One region of the Paenibacillus sp. FSL P2-0322 genome, then DNA from elsewhere that is predicted to be linked to it. Evidence: riboswitches for the same ligand, from Rfam matches in the RefSeq annotation. Region 1 holds a riboswitch; each other region holds the start of a gene.

What was found. Region 1 has a riboswitch for cyclic di-AMP ahead of MKY24_RS00540 (C40 family peptidase). Riboswitches for the same ligand answer to the same signal wherever they lie in the genome.
Region 2: linked by a shared signal. The riboswitch ahead of MKY24_RS06835 (hypothetical protein) and the one ahead of MKY24_RS00540 (C40 family peptidase) in region 1 are both predicted to bind cyclic di-AMP.
Region 3: linked by a shared signal. The riboswitch ahead of MKY24_RS21505 (TrkH family potassium uptake protein) and the one ahead of MKY24_RS00540 (C40 family peptidase) in region 1 are both predicted to bind cyclic di-AMP.
Region 4: linked by a shared signal. The riboswitch ahead of MKY24_RS14180 (3D domain-containing protein) and the one ahead of MKY24_RS00540 (C40 family peptidase) in region 1 are both predicted to bind cyclic di-AMP.

Annotation. Positions count from the first base shown of each region.
Region 1 is NZ_CP150243.1:132,860-138,497, reverse strand. Features, by position in the region: gene MKY24_RS00550 (M1 family metallopeptidase) at 1-1,263, shown strand, start outside; gene MKY24_RS00545 (hypothetical protein) at 1,275-2,102, shown strand; cyclic di-AMP (ydaO/yuaA leader) riboswitch at 2,379-2,516, shown strand; gene MKY24_RS00540 (C40 family peptidase) at 2,522-3,022, shown strand; gene MKY24_RS00535 (GNAT family protein) at 3,326-3,832, shown strand; gene MKY24_RS00530 (4a-hydroxytetrahydrobiopterin dehydratase) at 3,911-4,210, opposite strand; gene MKY24_RS00525 (hypothetical protein) at 4,328-4,621, opposite strand; gene motA (flagellar motor stator protein MotA) at 4,809-5,603, shown strand; gene motB (flagellar motor protein MotB) at 5,596-5,638, shown strand, end outside.
Region 2 is NZ_CP150243.1:1,542,403-1,548,040, reverse strand. Features, by position in the region: gene kdpA (potassium-transporting ATPase subunit KdpA) at 1-1,519, opposite strand, end outside; gene MKY24_RS06835 (hypothetical protein) at 1,932-2,327, opposite strand; cyclic di-AMP (ydaO/yuaA leader) riboswitch at 2,443-2,615, opposite strand; gene MKY24_RS06830 (glutathione peroxidase) at 3,082-3,567, shown strand; tRNA gene MKY24_RS06825 (tRNA-Leu) at 3,712-3,794, opposite strand; gene MKY24_RS06820 (urease accessory UreF family protein) at 4,057-4,794, shown strand; gene MKY24_RS06815 (hypothetical protein) at 5,091-5,339, shown strand; gene MKY24_RS06810 (helix-turn-helix transcriptional regulator) at 5,436-5,638, opposite strand, start outside.
Region 3 is NZ_CP150243.1:4,859,733-4,865,370, reverse strand. Features, by position in the region: gene MKY24_RS21510 (type II CAAX endopeptidase family protein) at 1-908, opposite strand, end outside; cyclic di-AMP (ydaO/yuaA leader) riboswitch at 1,170-1,322, shown strand; gene MKY24_RS21505 (TrkH family potassium uptake protein) at 1,732-3,072, shown strand; gene MKY24_RS21500 (TrkA family potassium uptake protein) at 3,171-3,848, shown strand; gene MKY24_RS21495 (LysR family transcriptional regulator) at 3,854-4,759, opposite strand; gene MKY24_RS21490 (succinate dehydrogenase cytochrome b558 subunit) at 4,986-5,638, shown strand, end outside.
Region 4 is NZ_CP150243.1:3,271,224-3,276,861, reverse strand. Features, by position in the region: gene MKY24_RS14195 (M20 family metallopeptidase) at 1-1, opposite strand, end outside; gene MKY24_RS14190 (ABC transporter substrate-binding protein/permease) at 150-1,613, shown strand; gene MKY24_RS14185 (amino acid ABC transporter ATP-binding protein) at 1,600-2,322, shown strand; cyclic di-AMP (ydaO/yuaA leader) riboswitch at 2,557-2,725, shown strand; gene MKY24_RS14180 (3D domain-containing protein) at 2,732-3,400, shown strand; gene MKY24_RS14175 (polysaccharide deacetylase family protein) at 3,599-4,405, opposite strand; gene MKY24_RS14170 (NADH:flavin oxidoreductase/NADH oxidase) at 4,711-5,638, shown strand, end outside.

The DNA.
Region 1 (5,638 bases):
AACCTCCACCAGTATCATGGTAACTCCGAGTTTTATGCCGATTTTGGAATTTACAGCGTACGGATTCGGGTGCCTGAAACTCATATCGTAGCAGCGACCGGATTTCCCACCCGTGGTGCCGTCCGACAGAACGGCCAAAAAATATATCAATTTTATGCCGATGATGTACACGATTTTGCCTGGTCCGCTTCACCCAACTTTGTAACCGTAGAAGAACCCTTTTCTTCTGCTGAAGTCCCTGGTGTCAAAATCAAGCTCTACCTTGACCCGTCGCACAAGGAGCTCAAAGGGCGCTATATGAGCGCAGCGAAGGCCGCTCTTTCGTACTACAGCAAATGGTACGGGCCTTATCCATATTCCACCCTATCCATCGTGGTTCCACCCAAATCAGGCAATGGAGCCGGCGGTATGGAGTATCCGACACTCATCACAGCCGCTGCTGCGGGTAATCTAAATCCTGGCTATAGTCTGGAACGAACATTAGTTCATGAGATTGGACATCAATATTTCTACGGAATGGTAGCCAATAACGAATTTGAGGAGCCGTGGCTGGATGAAGGCTTCACCTCCTATGCAGAGGAGCGGCTTATGGAGCAAGAATATGGGCTTACCCCCAACTTGCCATTACAATCGGGACAGATAGCCTCCCCACAGCCGCTAAACCGCGAGTCATGGAAGTACGGCTCGGCTGCTGAGTACGCGCAAAACGCCTACTCTCGAGGCAAGCTGGTACTACGGGGCATTGAACGTCAGGTGGGTATGAAAAAAATGGATCGGATTATGCGGACCTACGTCCAGACGTACCGATTCAAGCATCCATCCTCCCAGGATTTTCAACGTATCGTGGAGAGAGCCACCGGACGCTCATGGAGCCACTATTTTGAACAGTATGTATATGACGGCCAGATGGCGGACTTTTCGGTGGATCATATCACGAACCAAAAGCTGGAGAATGGATATGAAGCAGTCGTGACGGTCAGCAAAAAAGGGGCGGATTATCCCAAGATCCCTGTCCAATTTACCTTCAAGGATGGTACCACGATATTCAAGGCTTGGGACGGCGCGGGCAAAAGCACAACTTTTCGGATCAAAAGTACTTCTCCCGTTTCCTATGTAACCCTTGATCCTCTATATACCATTGCACTGGAGAACAAGCACATTAACAATAGCCTAAAAGCCGAATTGGACGAAAAGCAACAAACCCGTTGGAATGTAAGTGTAACCAAGCTGTTAGAAACACTGCTTGGAAGTCTGTCATGGTGAGGTGTCTATAGATGCGGACTGTTATAAAAGAGGGCTGGGCGCTGGTGCGCATACGATTCTATATCGTTATCATTTTATTTCTGTATCGACTACTGTGGGGGGTGTTTCTCTATCGGCTGGTGCAGTCTGCCGTTATCCCGCTACTGCTCCGTTATCCTGATCAGGGTCAAAACGAGCTGGGACAGACCTTGTTTTGGATGGAGAGCCAGATTGCTCTGATGGACAGCCGGGAAGTACATGTGTATTTGTGGATACTACTAGGGGCGACTGTACTACGCATACTGATCACTCCCTTCATTAGAGCCGGAATATATCAAAGCCTGCATACCGATGCGACTGAACCGCAAAGCCTGTCCTTTTTCAAGGGTATGAAACGCCATGGCATGTCGTCGCTGTTGTATTACATCATCGAGTTGGGACTGCTGCTGCTTCCCGCCATTTGGGTAGTACCGAGACTCTACCCTATTGTAGCAGGAGCACTTCAATCTTCCTCTTATCTGCTGCATTTGTTGCCCTATGTCATGGGATGGATGGCATACGGATGGTTCATTCGGCAGTGCATCCTGTATATGCAACTGGGGACTGTCGGTGGTCACGCCATACTATCGTCCCTGCTCGCCTTCTTTCGCCAGCTCCTTCCAGCTGTCGGTATATCTCTTTTGCTTGGTGCTTGTGTGCTGCTGGTCTTCGGTCTATTTGGCACCGTGGCGATGATTTGGACTGGCATGCTGGCGCTCATTCTCCAGCAATCGTATCATTTTGTTACTAGTCTGGTCAGGCTGTGGCATATCAGTTCGCAGTACAGACTATGGCATACCGATATCTCCAGTAGAAGTTAAGCCCTGCCTTTATGTTTTTTACTTCATTTCCGTCTGTCGAAAAATCTTGATTCATATCCGCGCAAACGACACATAACTGAATACTGTTAACAACATCTGTTCCTTGGACATTAGGAGCAGATTTTTTTTGTAACTTTTTGCAATGAAACATTTGCCAAAGCCAGCCGTCTTTGTTACAATAATCGCAGTGAACTGATAGTAACAACTTTGTAATCTTTATTGTAACCTTTATCTCAAAAATAACGTTATTGTGAATACTGCTCTCCAAGGTGCACATCTTAAGTTAAGCCTAATTCCTGGCACCTAGGAAGCGGGGGAACCAGTTTGGGTGAATTGATCTCGCAACAGAGTGGTCATAGGGGAACCTTCTACCGAATCCTTAAGCTAACCTCGCAGGCATTGGAAGGGGTATATTTTTTTTGAAGAAGAAGCTAACGATCGCAGCTATGGGTCTTGCCATTGCCTTTACATCTTTTACATTCGGTGGCGGCAGTGCATATGCAGACTCTAAGATGGACCAGGTCATTCAAGATGCCAAAGGAACGAGCTACAGAAGCGGAGGCACTACACTCGAGGGATTCGATTGCTCCGGCTTCACAATGTATGTATTCAACAAACTGGGAATTAAACTTCCGCATCAATCCGGATCACAATTCAAAATGGGATCTTCTGTATCCCGCGATGAAATGAGACCTGGAGACCTGGTGTTCTTCAACACCACAGGAAGAGGCATTTCCCATGTAGGTATCTTCGTAGGTGAAGGGAAATTTGCCCACTCCTCGACTTCACGTGGTGTAGTAGTTAGCTCACTGAACGAAAATTATTACGCTAACCGCTATGTCGGTGCAAAAAGAATTATGAGCACAGACGCTTACCATTCTGTAGCTTCAGAAATTCCTGATGACGACAACGTAGAATAACTAACGCACAGCAAGCTAACCCTAGCCGCAATTTGATTCTGGCCGGAATCGAATTGCGGTTTTTTATGTCCACAACATCAGCAATTATTATCATTACTGACGAACTGAAGCCTCAAAAGGTTTCAATTTTAGCGAACATCGTCGGTTTTACCGTCAGCGCTGGGGGAGCATATGAGCAGTAATTCCTTCTTATTGAATGTATACCCGACTTGAGTATGAAATAAACACGCTTGCCATTCCCCTGCAACTTGTCTACAATCTGTTGTTAATGATTGAAGTACCTGTAAAAGGAGGATGGAACACATGCCGGCCTCAATATCCAACTATCAGATCGTACCGATGGACGAGCATCAAGCGGCTGCAATCTGTGAGTGGCGCTATGACCCACCTTATAATATATACGGTTGGCTCCCCTGGGAACAAATGAAGGCGCTTGAAGTCGAATTTGGAAGTCCCACGCTTCGTCAAGAGCAATATGTTGCCGTACTGGATGAAGAGAATAAGCTGACGGGATTTGCTCAATATTTTCCTATGATCGGTGTGACCCGGCTAGGTCTTGGAATGCATCCTGAAAGATGCGGACATGGCAAAGGCGCTGATTTTGTCCGTGCCATTGCAGAGGAAGCCCAACGACGCAACCCGAAGAATGAAATTGATCTAGAGGTACTCACTTGGAATGGGCGCGCTATCCGGGCTTACAAGGCGGCTGGATTTGAGCTTACAGATACCTATGAACGCCAGACTCCCGATGGCAAAAAACCGTTTTTTTGTATGGTATATCGTCCCGAGCACCAAACCCAGGTTCTATGATAAAAGCGCCTTCGGCATACAACCGCGATGTTGTATAGCGAAGGCGCTTTTATCATCATACGACAGATCATTACAAGCTCAATGACTGCTGCGCATTTTTTCAAAAGCTTCATTATATTGTTGGGCTTCCTTAATATCCACGGCCATAATACCGCCGTCGTCCCAAGAGGTCAAACGCAGAGTCACGGTCTTGTAATCAATCGTAATAAATGGATGATGATTGAATGCTTCAGATATAGCGGCAACTTCATCCACGAATGCAATCCCTTTCATAAAACTGGAAAAATTATATTTCCGAACGATCCAACGTCCTTCCTCCAGTTCCCAGCCCTCCAGTTTCTCCAGATGTGCTTCAATCTCTTCTTGTGTAAAAGGCATGTTACGAACTCCTCCCCGTTTATACGGAAGCCTTTCGACCGCTTAAATACGGCCAAAACTACGATATATTGGTGTACATATTACCACGGCCCCGTTGATAAATCCATAAGACGGACCTCAAATCAAAGGGACTGACGTCAGCTCCTCGTCTCCAATGAGTACATAGATACGATGCTGCTCCGGCTCATAGATCACAACGCCACTGCCTACAGTGATTATGGGCTCTGTACCCAGTGCATAAAATAAGTCTTCTGCCAAAGCTTCATTGACTTCCTGGCGTCCCGCCGGGTCCAGCCTGTCCCAATCTTCTGCTTCCATCTCAAAAAATTCATAGCTGTCTGGGATGCGTCCCACAGCCTCTGTCAAATCGTTCAAAATTTGTTCATACTCACGCCCATGCTTTACTCCCATGCCATTTCCTCCAATGGTTCCGCCATTCAATACATAATCACCTTATTATACCGGAAATTCGCACTTAACAAAAAAGAGAGTTTTGTCGATAAATACTATAATCCGTCTTGTAATGACGCGCTTGGGGCAAGGACGACCCCGGCGGCATGAAAGGATTCAAAATCTATTCTCATGGATGAGGTGTATCATGCAAATTTCAACCATTATCGGACTTGTGCTCGGGATTATGTCACTGGTCGTCGGGATGATCTTAAAAGGCGCTCCGGTCGTCAATCTGGTCAATAATCCCGCTGCTTACATGATTATTTTCGTCGGAACGGCAGCGAGTATATTTATGGCCTTCCCGATGGCAGAAATCAAACGGATTCCGAAGCTGTTCAAGGTTATTTTCACCGAACAAAAACTGTTAGACCGCAAAGAGCTCATCGGTACGTTTACCGAGTGGGCATCCATTACCCGTCGTGAAGGTCTGCTTGCCTTGGAATCTAAGGTAGAGGAAATCGACGATCCCTTTATGCGTGGCGGCATGCGAATGATTATTGACGGAAATGATCAGGAATTCGTACGGGACGTTCTGATGGAGGATATCAATGCTACCGAGGACCGACATCGCTCTGGCGCGCTGATCTTCTCTCAAGCTGGTATGTACGCTCCAACGCTCGGGGTACTCGGTGCGGTTGTAGGTCTGATCGCCGCTCTGGCCGACCTTAGTGACATGGAAAAGCTCTCTCATGCCATTGCAGCAGCCTTCATTGCGACGTTGCTCGGTATTTTTACAGGTTATGTCCTGTGGCATCCGATGTCCAACAAGCTCAAACGGTTATCCAAAAAAGAAGTGGAGCTTAAATTAATGATGGTCGAAGGTCTGCTTTCCATTCAATCGGGGATATCGACGATTGCCATCAGTCAGAAACTGACGATCTTCCTGACTCCGACCGAACGGGCTACGTTGACCCAGAAGGATGGCGATTCCAGTGAGTAAAAAGAGACATGAACCGCATGAAGAGCATGCTGACG
Region 2 (5,638 bases), 1.4 Mb from region 1:
ATGAAGCCGCCACAGCCAACAATGCAATCATAGATACATATCGTCCGAAGAACATAACCAGCCCCGTTGTCATGTTCCAGAATACGTTGTTATCCGAAAGACCTTCAAATCCCGAACCGTTATTTGCAGCAGATGACGCATATTCATAGAGCACCTGAGTCAACCCGTGATAGCCAGGGTTAGTGACCGCGTCGTATCCCCAATGACTCATAAACGCAAGCGCAGTTGGGGCGAGAATGAGGAACGGATGTACCAAAATGGCAATCGCGATCAGCTTCATTTCCTTGCCTTCAATTTTCCTTCCCATAAATTCCGGAGTTCTCCCGACCATCAGTCCGCATATAAACACACCCAGAATCGCATACATCAGCATATTCATCAGCCCGACACCCTTGCCGCCAAAAATGACGTTTAGCATCATTTCTCCCAAAGCAGCCATGCCACCCAGTGGGGTTAGTGTATCATGCATATTATTGACCGAACCTGTCGTTGCCGCTGTTGTGACCGCAGTGAATAAAGCCGATTGTCCAATGCCGAAACGAACCTCTTTCCCTTCCATGCTTCCTTGAGAAGCATCCACACCCAGTGTCTGGATTAACGGGTTACCTGTCTTTTCAGACACGTACGTAATAGATAGAAAAATAAGAAACAATACCATCATGGAGCTAAAAATAATCCAGCCCTGCTTACGATTACGGGCAAACAATCCAAAGGTATACGGCAACGAAGCCGGCATTACCCACATTGCCAAAATTTCCAACACGTTCGTCCAAGGACTTGGATTTTCAAAAGGATGCGCAGAGTTAGCTCCCGCATAACCGCCTCCATTCGTCCCCAAATGCTTGATGGACTCCAGAGAAGCAATGGGCCCCATAGAAATCTGCTGCTGTGTTCCGCTCAGCGTCGTAAGATCCGCCGTAGGCTGTAGCGTCTGTGGTACCTTCAATCCAACCAGCACCAGCGTAAGCACAAAGGCCAGCGGCAGGAAAATCCTTATAATGGCTTTAATAAAATCTTGAAAGAAATTGCCCATCCCTTCACCGCGCCGCGTCAATCCTCTCATAAAAGCCGCAGCAACCGCAAAACCGGAAGCAGCCGAAGTGAACATCATCATCGTGACGAACGCCATCTGTGTCAGATACGTAAGCCCGCTTTCTCCGCTATAATGTTGGAGATTCGTATTCGTCATAAAGCTGATTACCGTATTAAAAGCTAGTGATGCTTCCATATTACTGTTTCCAGCCGGATTACCAGGAAGCATTCCCTGTAAACGCAACAGCAAGTAGCTGATCGCCACAAGCACGACATTCGTTGCAATGAAACTCATAACATACGTAGTCCAACGCATGCTCTCCAGCTTCTTCAATCCTACTATCTTATAAATCAGCTTTTCTGTTCCGCCAAAAATCCGATCCGTCCGATTGGGTTCATTCGAGAATACATGATACATATAGGTGCCCACTGGCTTTACCAAGAGCAGCAATATGACGATCACAATTCCAATTTGAAGCAGCTCCATCCTTTATTCCTCCTTCAAAATGCTCCTGCGTTTGGAACAACAGACCTGCTTCCAGAGCACCAATTGTGTGCACACGTTTGCGAAAACCCGCTACCTATGATGCTTAATATTCAGATCTGTTGTTCCCGCCCGCTCTATCCCCTATAGCTGACTAGAACTTTTCAGGGTTCAGGAGTGCGTAGATTAAATACATAAACACAATAGCCGTAAGCCCAAGTATAACGATCATCCTCTTCGTCCTCCTTTAGAGGTCTGCGCATCACACCAGCGTACAAACAGCAGTATCACTCCATAACTCACAGCCATGACGAGCAGCATGTATATATCCATCATGTTTATACCCTCCGTATCGGTCCTCAGATCGCCATTCTTATTTGATCATAAAATCATAAAACAACTATGTTATAAGTGCTTATCCGTTCAGCAGAAAACCCACCTCTCCGTTCAATGTGTAGATCACATGATCCGCTCCCAATCCCCGATAAATTCCTTGTGGATTACAGCCGTGCGTAATAACATAGATCGATTCCGATGTTAGCGGCCGACATATTTGCAGGAAACGGCACGTCAGATTCAAGCTGTTCTCGAACAAATACACACTACCAATTTCTTTTTTTGGAAAATTCCATTTTCCCGCTTGCATGGTATTGATGCGGACAATGTGCTCCACACCCATTTTTTTGAGCTGTCGTTCCTCCTGGGCGCTATTCGTGAGAACTGCAAACGCCAATTTTTTGAAAATAAGCAATTTCACAAAACTTCTGCCCGCTTCATTCGGTGCAGTGACAATAATTAACCGACCTTCCATCAGTAGCTCCTCTCCCGGTATAAAAAGACAACAAAAAGAAGCCGAAGGAAAAAGGCTTTCCTCCGGCTTCTTACATATCCATGATAAAATAAACCATGGCTGCACACGGCGGTTTGTTGCCTCTCCCTGTACGCTTACGAGGTTAGCTGTCGGATTCGGACGTGAGAGTCGCCCTATTTCTGGCACTTGACCTGAAAATTCACCCCATGAGACACACGGCTTCCGAAGCCGTACAATCTCGATTGGTTCCCCCGCTTTTGCAACTGCAAAATTCAGCGCTATAGACATTTCGTTGTTGCTTCATTCAAGTTAATTTGAAATTACGTCTTGAATCATACACCCGCGCATGGAAGACTGTAAAGCTCAACTGCGGGGTTATAAATCGGCCTTTAGAGCCTAGGATATTAATAATAGCGCTTACAATGCAACTATGCTTCTCACAGCTCCTTCAATCTCTGTTTTTCATCCCTTTTCGAAAATGACAAGCATGTCAATATTGGCGTAGGGTAGGGCGTTTTTGGCCTTTTTTTGTAAAAAGAGAAGAAAATACGCTATATGTACCAGCTAAACACCGATTGAACCCGCTTTTATAAGAAGAAACACCTTAATTCGCTCCATTTGCGGTGCGATTTACTGTTTTGAACAAAATACGATTTTACAGCGGCTAAAGGCTTGATACAGCTTTTCAAAACTTGCAACCTCGATTTTAATTGCTTACAATTTAATTGCTGAATATTGAATAAGGAGAGATACTATGACCGTTTATGAATATGATGCGCACACCCTGCAAGGGAAACAAATTCCGTTATCCACATATGAAGGGAACGTTCTGCTTATCGTGAACACTGCCAGCAAATGTGGGTTAACCCCCCAATACAAAGCGCTACAAGAGCTATATGACCAGTACCATGAACAGGGGCTCGAAATTTTGGGATTTCCCAGCAACCAATTTGCCAAACAAGAGCCAGGTTCCAGCGAGGAGATTTCCGAGTTTTGCCAGATCAATTATGGTGTTACCTTTCCGATGTTCGCCAAGACAGATGTCAATGGCGATCAAGCGCACCCCTTATTTCGTTACCTGACCCAAACTGCTCCGGGGGTATTAGGGTCCAAAGCGATCAAATGGAATTTTACTAAATTCTTAATTACACGAGAAGGTAACGTATTTAAGCGCTATGCACCGCAAACCACTCCAGATAAGCTGGCGGGAGATATAGAGAAGCTTTTGCAGCAAAACTGACATCCTTCTTTATCACAGTTAATAAACGACCGGTTGTCTACCGTTGTTCTGTGGCAAAAGGATATAACGAAAAATGCTTAACAAAAAAGCATCCCTTCACGTAAACCGTGTCAGGATGCTTTTTTAACTGAGTCTTGCATATAATGCGGTCGAGAGGACTCGAACCTCCACGGGCGTACGCCCACTACCCCCTCAAGATAGCGTGTCTGCCATTCCACCACGACCGCAAATCATAATGTAATGAGGCAACAGATTTATTATACTCTCTCATCAACTATTTGTAAACAAAAATATAATAATTATTTTATATGTTATTTTAACTAACATATATGAGCGATAAGAATATTTAATTTGACACAAAAGCTACTTAAATGTAAATATATATTACATATATTTCGAATATCTTTCGTCCCCCCAAGTAAAGAGTGAAATAACGTAACATAAGGATTCACTTCGAGGAGGCGAACCACCCTGCATAAAGGCAACCGCTTGCTGAACTATGCATTATTGTTGGACCCTTCCCTACCTGTTGGTGGCTTCACCCGTTTCAACGGACTGGAGAAACTATCCCGTAACGGACATTTGAACAGTCTACAAGACCTGGAACATTACATGCTGGATGATTTGTATCCTCAATTTACAACCGTTGACGGCATGGCTATCAAAAGTCTGTATGTCGCCATCCAGCAGAATGACAGTTGGCGGATCGCCCTCATTGATAAGATGCTGCATACCCAACGTCCCTCCTGGCAGCATGTGAAGGAGTTTCGTCTATCCGGTCAGCGTCTACTCAAGCTCGCTAAGGCTCTTTATCCTTGGCTTGAATTTGACCAGTTGGAATCCATACTCATTCAATACAATGCGATTGGCACACTCGCTACCGTTCACACCTGGATTAACTTCCTCCTCGGAAACGATGTAGAACAGACCGTTCACGGCTATCTTAGCGCAGCGGTGTCCTTCTGTGTGGAAGATGCCTTCAAACTACTCAATCCTCCTTATGAGGAAAAGAACCCTCTTATGGAGCGTATGACAAGCGAGCTCCTCTCTGCCTGGAAGAAGCTTAACCAACCTGAGCCAACTGCATCTCAGCGTCGCTTTCTTCACAGACATTGGTCCAGCTCCTACATCACTCTACCTCTTTATATGAGCCATAATAACCAATTGGATGAACCTAGACTGTTTTCCTCCTCAGGTCTATTCAAACGCCTTCCAGCATCCCCCTGATGCGTCGTTTCGCCAATGTGGTCACAACACCAAAAACACTCTGTCCCTTTCCTCAGGTGGCAGAGTGTTTTTTATCCACATATAATCGCAATTCACAGCATTAGCAGACTCTAGACGGATTATCAGAACCACCTAGCACTTAATTAAGTAATTAATTCAACAAAATGACGCATTTACGATTGTAAAAACACGTATAAAAGTGTATCATAGTGTTAGATGGTTAATTCTAACATGTTTACTGATGATTATTATAACACACCAATTATTCCGCAAGAATCCGTAAGGGGCGATTTCTCTTGAATAACAAAATGCCTGTCACCTCCTTCGGGTGGGCCATCAAACAACGGCTTGTCGAACTTCGACTGGATCAGAAAACATTTTGTGAGACACACAATATTCCGCCTTCACGCTTGTCCAATCTGATTCACGGCACCCGCAAAGCACAAAGGTACAGAAAACAAGTTGCTGCAATTCTGAACATCGACGATAACGACTATAAGGAGGCACCGCACTCTAAACCTAACAAGCATTCCAGTTACATATAGGTCATTCCATATCACCAAGAAACCAAATAGACCCGTAAAGCGAACCCCACTCGTTCGTTTACGGGTCTTCAACCCAGACGATCTTTAGCCAAAAAATTATTCCGGCTTTGTTTTATCCTTCTCACTTTTTTGCTTACGGTATTTTGCAAATTCAACATATTCTAAAATAAAATTCTGTTCTTCCGTCTCAAGATCTTCTGCCTGGCAATTCAGTGGCCCCATCACTCCAAAAAAATAAGCAGCCTTCTGCTCCTGAAGTACGCCTTCTCCTGGCTTAATCCCTTTCATTAACCAATCGA
Region 3 (5,638 bases), 1.4 Mb from region 1:
CTTGCAATAAAGTATATAACGGACAGAACAATGCCGCGTACAAATGAAGTATGTCGTCGGGTGAGTGACGCATACACAATGGCAAGAACACCCAGCACAAAGCTAAATAGGGCATAACCCGCATAGGTCATCCAATTCGCCCAAAATGTTTGCTTTTCGATATAATCGGTATAGGACGACGGGGCCGAAAAGCTTTGAGAGAAGGAGCGAACATCACCGTCTTCGAAAGTAAAAGCCAGTGTAAGTACCGAGGCGCCGATTTTTTTATCGTCTACGGTATACTTTAATCCACCTTCTTTTTCAGTGGTGGCGAGCTTCAAGTCCGACGGCTTAAAGCCAAAGCGCTTGACCCATACTGCGGCCGCCTGCTCCTTGGCTTCAAGCGTCATGCCGTCCTCAGCTACACGTATAAGCCTGTTACGTGCTTCTTCATCCGTAGAAATATCAGCCTGTGTGTAATTGGTACTGGAGGTGATCCGTTTAAAGCTAACGACCTTCCCAGTGGATAAATCCACATGAATTTGCAGTTTGCTTTTCGCTGAGGATTCAGGCAGATCAACCCGAAAGGTTTCGTAAGGGTAATTTTTCTTCCATGTACGGTCGTACTGTTGAAGCAGTTTTTCTCTAGATAAATAACCGTACAAATCTGTTTCGGCCTGATAGGTCACGACAGGCTCCTCTGGCTGTGATTCAGTATAGCCCAACTCGGAGCGGGCAAAGTCCAATGCGTGTATGACCGCTTCTTGTTTGCTGATGACCTTTGCGTTCATTACTGATTCTGGACTCGGATTGCTAAGCGAGGGAATAAGCAATTGAAAGATAAAAAAGCAAATCAGGCCAATCCCGCCCAGCAAGCCTAATTTTTTGAAGTTGGCCGTGAGCACGACCGGTTTCCCGATAGGATTCATGAGTTTCCTCCTTAATCTGTAAATAAGAACATCCATTAAAGATATCATACTGCACAGGTTCCCGCCAACAGACCAGCGATATTCATGAAAATAGAGTGAAAGCACTTTAAAGTTCCAATAAAATAAGATAAGCTGCGATTAAACGATGCCCATTCGCAAAATAAAGCCAATTTCACGTTTTTTCGGCGAAATCGGTTTTGTGATCTGGATATAGAAGGATTATAATCTTGAGGCAATGCCTATAAAATACATAGGTAATGATATACAGTTGAGCCGAATTTCTATGAGAAAACGGGGGAACCATGTTACTGGGGTGAATTTTACAGCTGATCCTGCTGGATTGGATGTGTAAATAGGGCATACTGTGCTGCCCGAATCCGTCAGCTAACCTCGTAGGCTGTGAGCAGGAACCAAGTCAGGCACTCGGTTTTCCGGTGTCTTTTTTTGTGTGTATAAAAGTGTTTGGATTGGTTAGACCGCTGCGGGTGCAGATTATTCTTCCGATTGCTGTTATCCCCGGATTTTTTGATTGTATAACCCCTTTAATGGTTAAAATCCGGAGATAAAGGCAAACGCTTCGCTTCTTCAGAACAATTCTGCCCCCTTCGCTGCTGCCCGCCAATAGCACAGGGGGCAGAGTAGTGCTTGACATGCATTCTTCCTGTATTCAGGGAATGCTAATTATAGTTACTAAAGGTTTGGAAAAATCAAAAAAATTAGGGGCAACGACGATCGGAAGATCAAATGGAACGCGTAGCGGGCTTACACCGTATTAAATCACTATTTTTATAGTTTTAAGGATTAGGAGAGAAGTGATGAATAGATGAATCCCAATGCAAGCTGGCTCCGGCTTTCTCCACCGCAGATATTCGTTGCGGGCTTTGCCATTATCATTCTAATAGGTAGTTTATTGTTAATGCTGCCGATCTCCAATACAACAGGAAAGCCACTTGCGTTTATAGACGCTTTGTTTACTGCCGCTTCCGCGACCTGTGTTACAGGGCTTGTAGTAAAGGATACGGGGACCTTTTTTACAACCTTTGGTCAAGTTGTTATCGTTGCGCTCATTCAGATCGGCGGCCTGGGCTTTATGACTATGGCTACCTTGATCGCGCTGGTGTTCAAACGTCGGATTTCCTTACGGGAGCGCCTCATTTTACAGGAAGCGATGAATCAGACCTCTGTCGAAGGAATTGTCGGATTGATTCGTAAGGTGCTGCTGTACTCGCTGGTCATTGAGGGCGTATGTGCTGCAATATTTGCGATTCGCTGGTCGTTTGATATGCCTGTAGGCAGGGCGATTTATTTTGGGATTTGGCATGCCATCTCCATGTTTAACAATGCTGGTTTTGACTTATTCGGGCACTTTCGCAGCCTGACAGATTATGTATATGATCCGATTGTTAATTTTACAGCTATGTTCCTGATTATTTCAGGCGGAATTGGTTTTGTAGTGATGTCGGACCTGGCAGAATATCGCAAGCGCAAGAGACTTTCCTTGCATACTAAGGTGGTACTCAGCATGACGGGCGCTATGATTGTAGTCGGCACGCTCGTGATTTTTGTATTTGAGTTTACGAATCCAAAGACTCTTGGCTCGCTTGATTGGGGGGGGAAACTGCTGGGATCTTTATTCCAGTCCGTAACCCCTCGTACCGCAGGTGCCAATACACTGGACATTGCAGGCTTGCGGCAGGCTACGCAGTTTTTTATCATCATACTCATGTTTATCGGGGCTTCTCCTGGCTCTACTGGAGGCGGGATTAAGACCACAACATTCGCGCTGCTCATTGGAGCCGTGATTTCGATGCTACGGGGGCGTGAAGATATTGTACTGTTCAAGTACCGACTTGCGCAGGGACGAATTTACAAGGCTTTGACCATTACACTGCTGGGGTTGCTGTTCGTGATCGGGGTGACCATGATTTTGTCGGCAACCGAAGATCATCATTTTCTGATGATCTTGTTTGAGACGGTGTCTGCGTTTGGTACGGTGGGGCTGTCGATGGGGCTTACACCTGATTTGACAGTCATAGGTAAGCTGGTGATTACCCTGACGATGTTTGCAGGTAGACTGGGGCCACTCACGCTAGCTTATGCACTGGGGCCGAAAAAGGGTAAAGAATTATATCGTCATCCGGAAGGCAAAATGATTATAGGATGAATCCATTTCATATTCATTTCGTTGGTTTAATTATTTCAGGATTTTTGCAAAATCCTCATTTATGAAATTGATTCAGATAAGGGAGTTTTCGAGTAGATATGAAAACGCAGCAGTTTGTAGTTATTGGCTTGGGACGGTTTGGCTCAAGCCTGGCTTTGCAATTGGTGGATATGGGGTGCGAGGTGCTAGGCATTGACCGGAATGAGGATGTGGTGGACAGTATGAGTGAGATGTTGACACATACTGTCGTGGCGGACGCTACCGATGAAGACTCATTGCGATCACTGGGCATCCGTAATTTCGATTGCGGCATTGTTGCTATTGGTGATGACATTCAGGTAAGCATCCTGACCGCCATTTTGCTGAAGGAGCTGGGTGTGAAAAAAGTCGTAGCCAAAGCCATATCTGTGCTGCACGGGCGTGCGTTAGAGAAGCTCGGTGTGGACCGGATCATTTATCCAGAACGGGATATGGGTATCCGGGTGGCTCATCAGCTAGTCACGCCTAATTTGCTCGATTATTTGGAGTTGTCCAAAGAATACAGTATTGTGGAACTCAATGTACCTGCATGTCTGAATGGCAAAACGCTAGCAGAGCTAAATGCCCGTACTCGCTTTGGTTGTAGTGTCGTGGCGCTTCATACGGCGAACGGTATCCTGATCGCACCGACGGCTATGGATCGGCTAAAAGCAGACGATATTATGGTCATCATCGGCTCGAATGACAATATCGGTCGCTTTGAGGATGAGGTTGTTAATGTCAATGAAGAGGGCTAAACCCTCTACACCATACGATAGCCTGCAAACGACGCACGTGTCTCGCTAATCCAGCGTCGTGCTGTCGGACCGAGATCGGTCGTCTCCGAGTAAATGAGGGAGGTCGTTCGGCGTGTCTCCTTCAAATCGGGCAAGTATAATGCAGTGAGTCCATTATCCCGTAATAGTTCGCTGCGCAAATAGGATTTGGGTAGCAAGGCGGAAGCCTTACAGGTTGGAAGCAGGCGTACAATTGCCTCGAAGGAGTCGATTTCCATGCGGATATCCGGCATGATGCCGCTGCGCTGGAATAAGTCATCCGTCAGACTGCGGTACCAGGTTCCTTTGGAGAATATAATCATCGGCAATCCTTGTAGATCTTTCATCGAGGCCGTTCCTGTCTTGACGGTTAATTCATGTCCAATGGGAACAACAAGCTCCAAATGATCATCAAATAGCGGAATGCAACGCAGTCCGGCTTCATGAATGGCAGACCCGACAATACCGGCGTCTGCTTTTTTATCACGTACAAAGGCGACGATTTCATGGGTTTTACCGGTGAGCAGCTTCAGCTCGGTTTGAGGATGCTTGCTCATGAAAGCTTCGACGAGGGTAGGCAGCGTCGTTTGGAGTGTCGTGAGGCTTGCACCGAGTGTAAGCATACTCTGGGCTTCATTTTTGTGCTGGGACAGCTTTTGTAAAAAGCGAAGCTGTCGTTGCCGTTGCTCTAGTGCGAATGTATAAACAAATCGGCCAGTGGACGTAATTTCGAGCCGTTTGCCCCGACGATCAAAGAGATTCACACCCAGCTCTTCCTCCAGCTTGGCAATTTTGCGAGACAGGGCAGGTTGGGACAGATTCAGCAGTTTGGAGGCTTTATTCAGGCTGGACTGCTCGACAATGACGGCAAAAGCGTTCAAATCCTCAAACAAATCATCCACTTCCTCTCTATATGCAAAAAAGACATAATAATTAATACGTATATTGCAATTCCATTATAAGCCGAAAAGGAGTAACATGAAAGCGACACAAGATGTTCACACTTTTGTTTTTCCTTATAAGGGACACCTTGTTGGACATTTCCTGTCGGGAACTGTCATTTTATATGTTATATTACTATTGAAAACGCTATTATTGGGAGAAGGGAGCATGACCTAGATGAGAGGATTTTATTCCAGAAAGCTGCATTCGCTTCTTGGCGTCATTCCGTTGGCTCTATTTTTTGTTGAGCATTTGGTGACGAACTTCACAGCGGTGGAGGGCGGCAAGGAAGGATTTAATCGCAGCGTGGCCTTCCTGAATGGTTTGCCGCTGGTTATTGTGCTAGAAACGTTATTCATCTACTTGCCATTACTGTTCCACGGAATTTATGGCTTGTATATCGCTTATCAGGCTGACCCGAATGTCAAAAGGTTCGGCTATTCACGTAACTGGCGCTTTCTGTTCCAGCGTATTTCTGGCGTCATTACATTTGTATTTATTATCTGGCACGTATACGACACACGCTTTCAGGTAGCTCTGGGTAAAGTAACTCATGAGGAGCTAGGCGGCGTTATGCATGGCATCGTGACGAACCCGGTTTATTTCATTTTGTATTTAATCAGTGTCGTTTCGGCATCCTTTCACTTTGCTAACGGACTGTGGGCATTTATGGTCAGTTGGGGGATTACTGTGGGACCGCGTGCGCAAAAAGTATCTTCTTATATCTGTATGACCCTGTTCGTGGTGGTGTCTATCGGCTTCATCGCTTCCCTGCTTGCATTCCGCAGCGCGGAATTTCAGGAAACGGCAACTGCCTTGGTGCAATGCAG
Region 4 (5,638 bases), 3.0 Mb from region 1:
TGCTGAAAACTCCTTTATATAAGCTGTAATGTAGGTACTGCGTTAGGTATGCTGAAATTGTACTATAACATTCATTGCATAATCATGCATATTCATTTATAATGACACAATCTTATTTATTATAAAGAATTTAAGGAGAGAAAAAAAGATTGAAAAAGGCATATCGTTTTACCGCCCTGGTTTTGACGGCGGTTATCTTGCTGTTGACTGGTCTTCCCATGCTCAATGCATACGGAACGGAAGCAAAGCCACAGAAAAAACTTGTAGTGGGCATGAGTGCCGACTTTCCGCCGTATGAGTTTCATAAAGTCATTAACGGTAAGGATACCATTGTTGGGTTCGATGTGGATATCGCCAAGGAAATCGCCAAAGATTTGGATGCGGAGATGGTCCCTGAAGACATGAGTTTTGACTCTTTGCTGCCTGCTCTGCAAAGTGGTCGTGTAGACTTGGTACTGTCCGGTATGACACCAACGGATGAACGCAGAAAGAGTATTGATTTTTCGGATGTATACTATCGCTCCAAGCAAGTCATCATGGTACGCCCAGAGGATAAAGACAAATATCCGACGATGGATGCTTTGAAAGGCGAGAAGATCGGAGCACAAAAGGGAAGTATTCAGGAAGAGATTGCTCAAAAAGTGCCCAATGCCTCTGTAACTTCACTGGATAAAATATCTGACCTGGTACTCCAGCTGCGGACCCAGCGTGTGAACGCTGTCGTGATCGAAGATACGGTTGCTAAAGGATACACGTTAGACGGTACCGTAACCCTTGCCAAGGCTGTGCCTGAGGATGCGGGAGCAGAAACAGCTGTAGGTATCCGTAAAGGGAATGCAGAATTGCTTGCTTCTGTAAATAAAACGTTGGCTCGCCTGAAAGCAGACGGGTCGATTGAGAAGTTTTCCACGGAAGCGAGTGCACTTTCTGCGGATCGTCAGGTTTCTTCTAATAACATTGTAGATATTTTTTGGAAATACCGCAGTTTATACGCTACGGGTATCGGCTACACCTTGTTGCTGTCTGCGCTCGGAGTACTGTTCGGATTCATCATTGGTCTGATCATATCCTTGCTACGTATGAGTGGAGTACGCATCATTGAGTGGTTAGGTACCACTTATGTAGAGATACTGCGTGGCACACCTATGCTGGTGCAACTCATGATTATTCACTACGGGGTTGCTTTGACGCTGGGTGTCAATTTTACTCCACTCCAGTCTGGTATAATCACATTGTCTCTGAATAGCTCGGCATATCTGGCTGAAATTTTCCGTGCAGGTATCCAGGCAGTAGACCGTGGACAGATGGAGGCTGCCCGTTCATTGGGTATGGGACGAGGCAAAGCTATGCGTCATGTCATTTTGCCGCAAGCATTTAAATCTATTTTGCCTGCTATCGGTAATGAGTTTATTACGATCATTAAAGAATCATCCATTATTTCGACCATTGGGATGGTGGATATTATGTATCAGGCCCAGGTCATTAAGAACATTACCTACGAAGGGTTAAGTCCGTTCGTAATCGCAGCCGCTATTTATTTTGTAATGACATTCAGCTTGTCTAAGCTGCTGGGTTTATGGGAAAGGAAGTTGAGAGCCAGTGATCACCGTTAAACAACTGCGTAAATCGTTCGGCAAGAATGAGATTTTAAAAGGCATTGATATAGATATCGCCAAAGGTGAAGTCGTCGTCATCATCGGTCCCAGCGGTTCGGGGAAGAGTACGTTTTTGCGTTGCATGAATCTGCTAGAACAGCCTACGAACGGGGAGATTTTGTTTGAGGGCGAGCCGATTACAGCTCGTGGTCATAATATTAATGTAACCCGGGAGAAGATGGGGATGGTGTTCCAGCATTTTAATCTGTTCCCGCATAAAACAGTGTTGCAGAACCTGACGCTAGCACCAACGCAGGTTAGAAGACAGTCAGGGAAGGAAGCGGAAAAAATTGCGCTAGAACTCCTGCGTACCGTAGGGCTTGAGGATAAGAAGAATACCTATCCGAACCAGCTATCCGGTGGTCAGAAGCAACGTATTGCGATTGCGCGTGCTTTGGCCATGCAGCCGCACGTAATGCTGTTCGATGAGCCGACTTCTGCATTGGACCCTGAAATGGTTGGAGAGGTTCTGGATGTAATGAAGAAGCTCGCCGAAGGCGGCATGACCATGGTAATCGTGACGCATGAAATGGGCTTTGCCCGCGAGGTAGGCGATCGAATCATCTTTATGGATAACGGTCAAATTGTGGAACAAGGTACACCAGAGCAGGTATTTGGTACTCCAAGCCATGATCGCACCCGTGATTTTCTTGCCAAAGTATTGTAAGAAAGTGCTGATATGAGCTATAAAAAAGCCCTCCGTTTGACGGAGGGCTTTTTCTTTTTTTGTCACCATTTCACCATATTTTCGTAACAAATATCGATTTCTTGGTGACAAAATTGTAACGAGTATAGTATGATGTTCAAGGTTCCCAACATTTTCATGCGGATAAGGTTACAAAATTGTGATATTATGCAGTAAGCCAAAACTTACCGGGACAGCATGCGGTTATGACAAACGCTGAATGCTGGGCCCAAACTATGGGAAGTGCGGGGGACGTAACAACGGCAGTCTTTCCGAAACGTCATAAGACGATATGGAATATGCCTAGGGGTGAATTGCACAAGCATAGGGCTTCTCCTGAGTCCGAATCCGACAGCTAACTTCGCAGGCATAACAGAGGAGGTACATATCTTTGAAACATCTAAAACATATTGGAAAAACCATGAAATTTGCGGTGCTTGCCGCAGCCATTGCAGGGCTGGCACAGACAGCTGGAGTAGCGGATGCTGCTTCGCTTCATACTGCCAAAGATGGCGATACCTTCTTTTTGCTTGCTCAACGTTATGGAGTATCAGTGGACGAGCTGACGAAGGCGAACCCAAACATTGCCTCTAACAATATATATGCAGGTCTGCAAATTAAGGTACCTGGTGAAAAAAGTGTGAATGCAGCTTCGGATTCGAAGCCTCAGCTTCTTACGGAGAAAGCACCAGCGAATGAGGGGCCAACGATTGAAGCGTGGGGCAAAACATTTAACTATAGCAAAATAGTTGACGTTAAGGCTACTGCGTATTCTGCCGCAGCCGATGAGAATGGTAAATGGGGAGCTGTGGACTACTACGGCAATCCGCTTAAACTAGGTACAATTGCGGTAGACCCGAACGTCATTCCGATGGGCACGAAAGTGCTGGTTACAGGCTATTCCCACCCAGGTTTGCCGGATCATTCTTTTGTAGCTGTCGCTCGTGATCAGGGCAGCGCCATTACAGGAAAACGGATTGATATCTTTATTCCTGGCAACAAATCATTTGTGAACGACTTTGGATTTCAAAATGTGAAGCTGTACGTTATTGATAAATAGCATTATACGTGTATATGGTTTAATTAAACATAATATATATTATGTAAACTTAATGCCTGTATCCTACCGCATATAACTAGGTCAGACTCTTATCAGGTCCTATCCATAAAAAAGGCTGTCTTGACGAGCAGAAAACTTCTGCTGGTAAGACAGCCTTTTTACGTTGCTTTAGCTTGTAGCTCAATCATAAACATATGGTTATTTCTGTTCCGATGTGTGGAGTAGCCGGGGGACTGTCACAAATTTGTAGCCCTTAGCTTTTAGAGAGTGAATTAGACCCGGCAGAGCTTGGACAGTGCCTTGCAAGTTGGAACTTTGACCTCCACCTGCGTGCATTAAAATAATAGAGCCAGGCCCAGTAGCTGGGATCACATTGCGCTGAATTTGTGTTTTACTTAGTCCCTTCCAGTCGAGAGAGTCTACATTCCAATTGACAATCATGTAGCCATGACGACGTGCCCACTGGATTTGAGGCTCCGTGATTTCACCGTAGGGTGGACGAATCAACTTGGGGCGAAAACCTGCGCTGGCTTGTAAAATACGTTCTGTTTTTGTAATCTGGTTGCGAAAGCGTTCTGGTGTGGCCTTCCTAAAATCCGGATGAGTATAGGAATGGTTTCCTATAGCATGGCCTTCACGGATAATACGGCGTATGATCCCCGGATGCTTTTCCGCACGGTGACCGACGATGAAAAATGTAGCTTTGATGCCATTGGCGTGTAATACGTCCAAAACCTGCGGCGTATACCTAGAATCGGGCACATCATCAAAGGTTAGGGCAATTTGGCGGGTGTGTGGGCCGCACATTTTAAAAATGTCCGCATGTTTTTTTCGCAGCATTGCTAATGTAGGAGTTGCTCGATCTATGCTCTGTTGTACAGAAGAAGCAACAGTTGCTTCCTTGGGATGGGGCGTTCCGATGTTGGGAGGCGCATCCGCGTGAACGGGTAAACTTGAAAATGCTAGTAACAGTGCCAAGCCTGGCAACACTCCCCTGTACGGCATATGTATCCCCCCTTTCCGTGCAGTGATACCTAGTGGTGCTCTCGACTATTATGTACCTGTCCTATTAAAAATATGCTGGTTACCAAGTTCGGCTCATAAACGACTGGAAAGAAGTCCACGATGAAACGATTATCAATGAAGATGATGGAGCTAAACGTACATATTCTCTTAAACATGACCGAAAACAGGAGCATTTTCGCAAGTTTTAGCCTTACAACGAATTCGGTATACCGTGACAGCTGGTGTATAATGGGGATGCAATTCATAATTGTACAGACATGGAATTGAAGGAAGGATGGATAAAAGTGACCGACTTGTTTACTCCTTATCAATTAAAGGGGCTTTCTTTAAAAAATCGGATTGTCATGCCCCCGATGTGCCAATACAGCGTGGAGGCCAAGGACGGAAATCCAACGGATTGGCATCATGTCCATTATGTGAGCCGGGCAGTAGGAGGCACTGGACTTATTATTGTGGAAATGACAGCGGTCCATCCAGATGGACGTATTACAGATCGTGATTTGGGTATTTGGAGTGACGAACATATTCCTGCATATCGTAAGATTGTAGAGGAAGTTCACAAGTATGGTGCCAAAATTGGCATTCAACTAGGCCACGCTGGACGCAAGGCTGAAGATGCTGAGCAACCTGTGGGTCCTTCCTCGATTCCTTTTAGCGAACGCTTTAAAGAGCCGCACGCCTTAAAGACAGCTGAAGTCAGGGAACTGGTTCAGGCATACAAAGAAGGCGCGCGCCGCGCGGTGGAAGCAGGTTTTGACACGGTCGAGATACATGGCGCTCACGGCTATCTGATCCATCAATTTCATTCGCCTTTAACAAATGCCAGAGAAGATGAATATGGGCAGGATTTGTCACTGTTCGGTGTTGAGGTCATACATGCTGTTAAAGAGGTTCTTCCTGCTGATATGCCTGTGCTTATGCGGATATCTGCCAAAGAATACGTCGAGGATGGATATAATGTGGAATACATAACAGGCGTAGGGGAACGATATCGTGATGCGGGTGTGGACATTTTCCATATCTCTTCTGGTGGTGAGGGTCCGATTGGTTCTGGCGGAGGCCCGTCTGCGCGTGCCGGCTATCAGGTGGATTTGGCTCATACCATCCGTGAAAAGCTGAATGTACCTGTAATTGCTGTTGGCTTACTGGATGATTATGAGGACGCCCGTCGGGTTGTTCAGCAGAAAGAAGCTGATCTGGTAGCAATAGGCC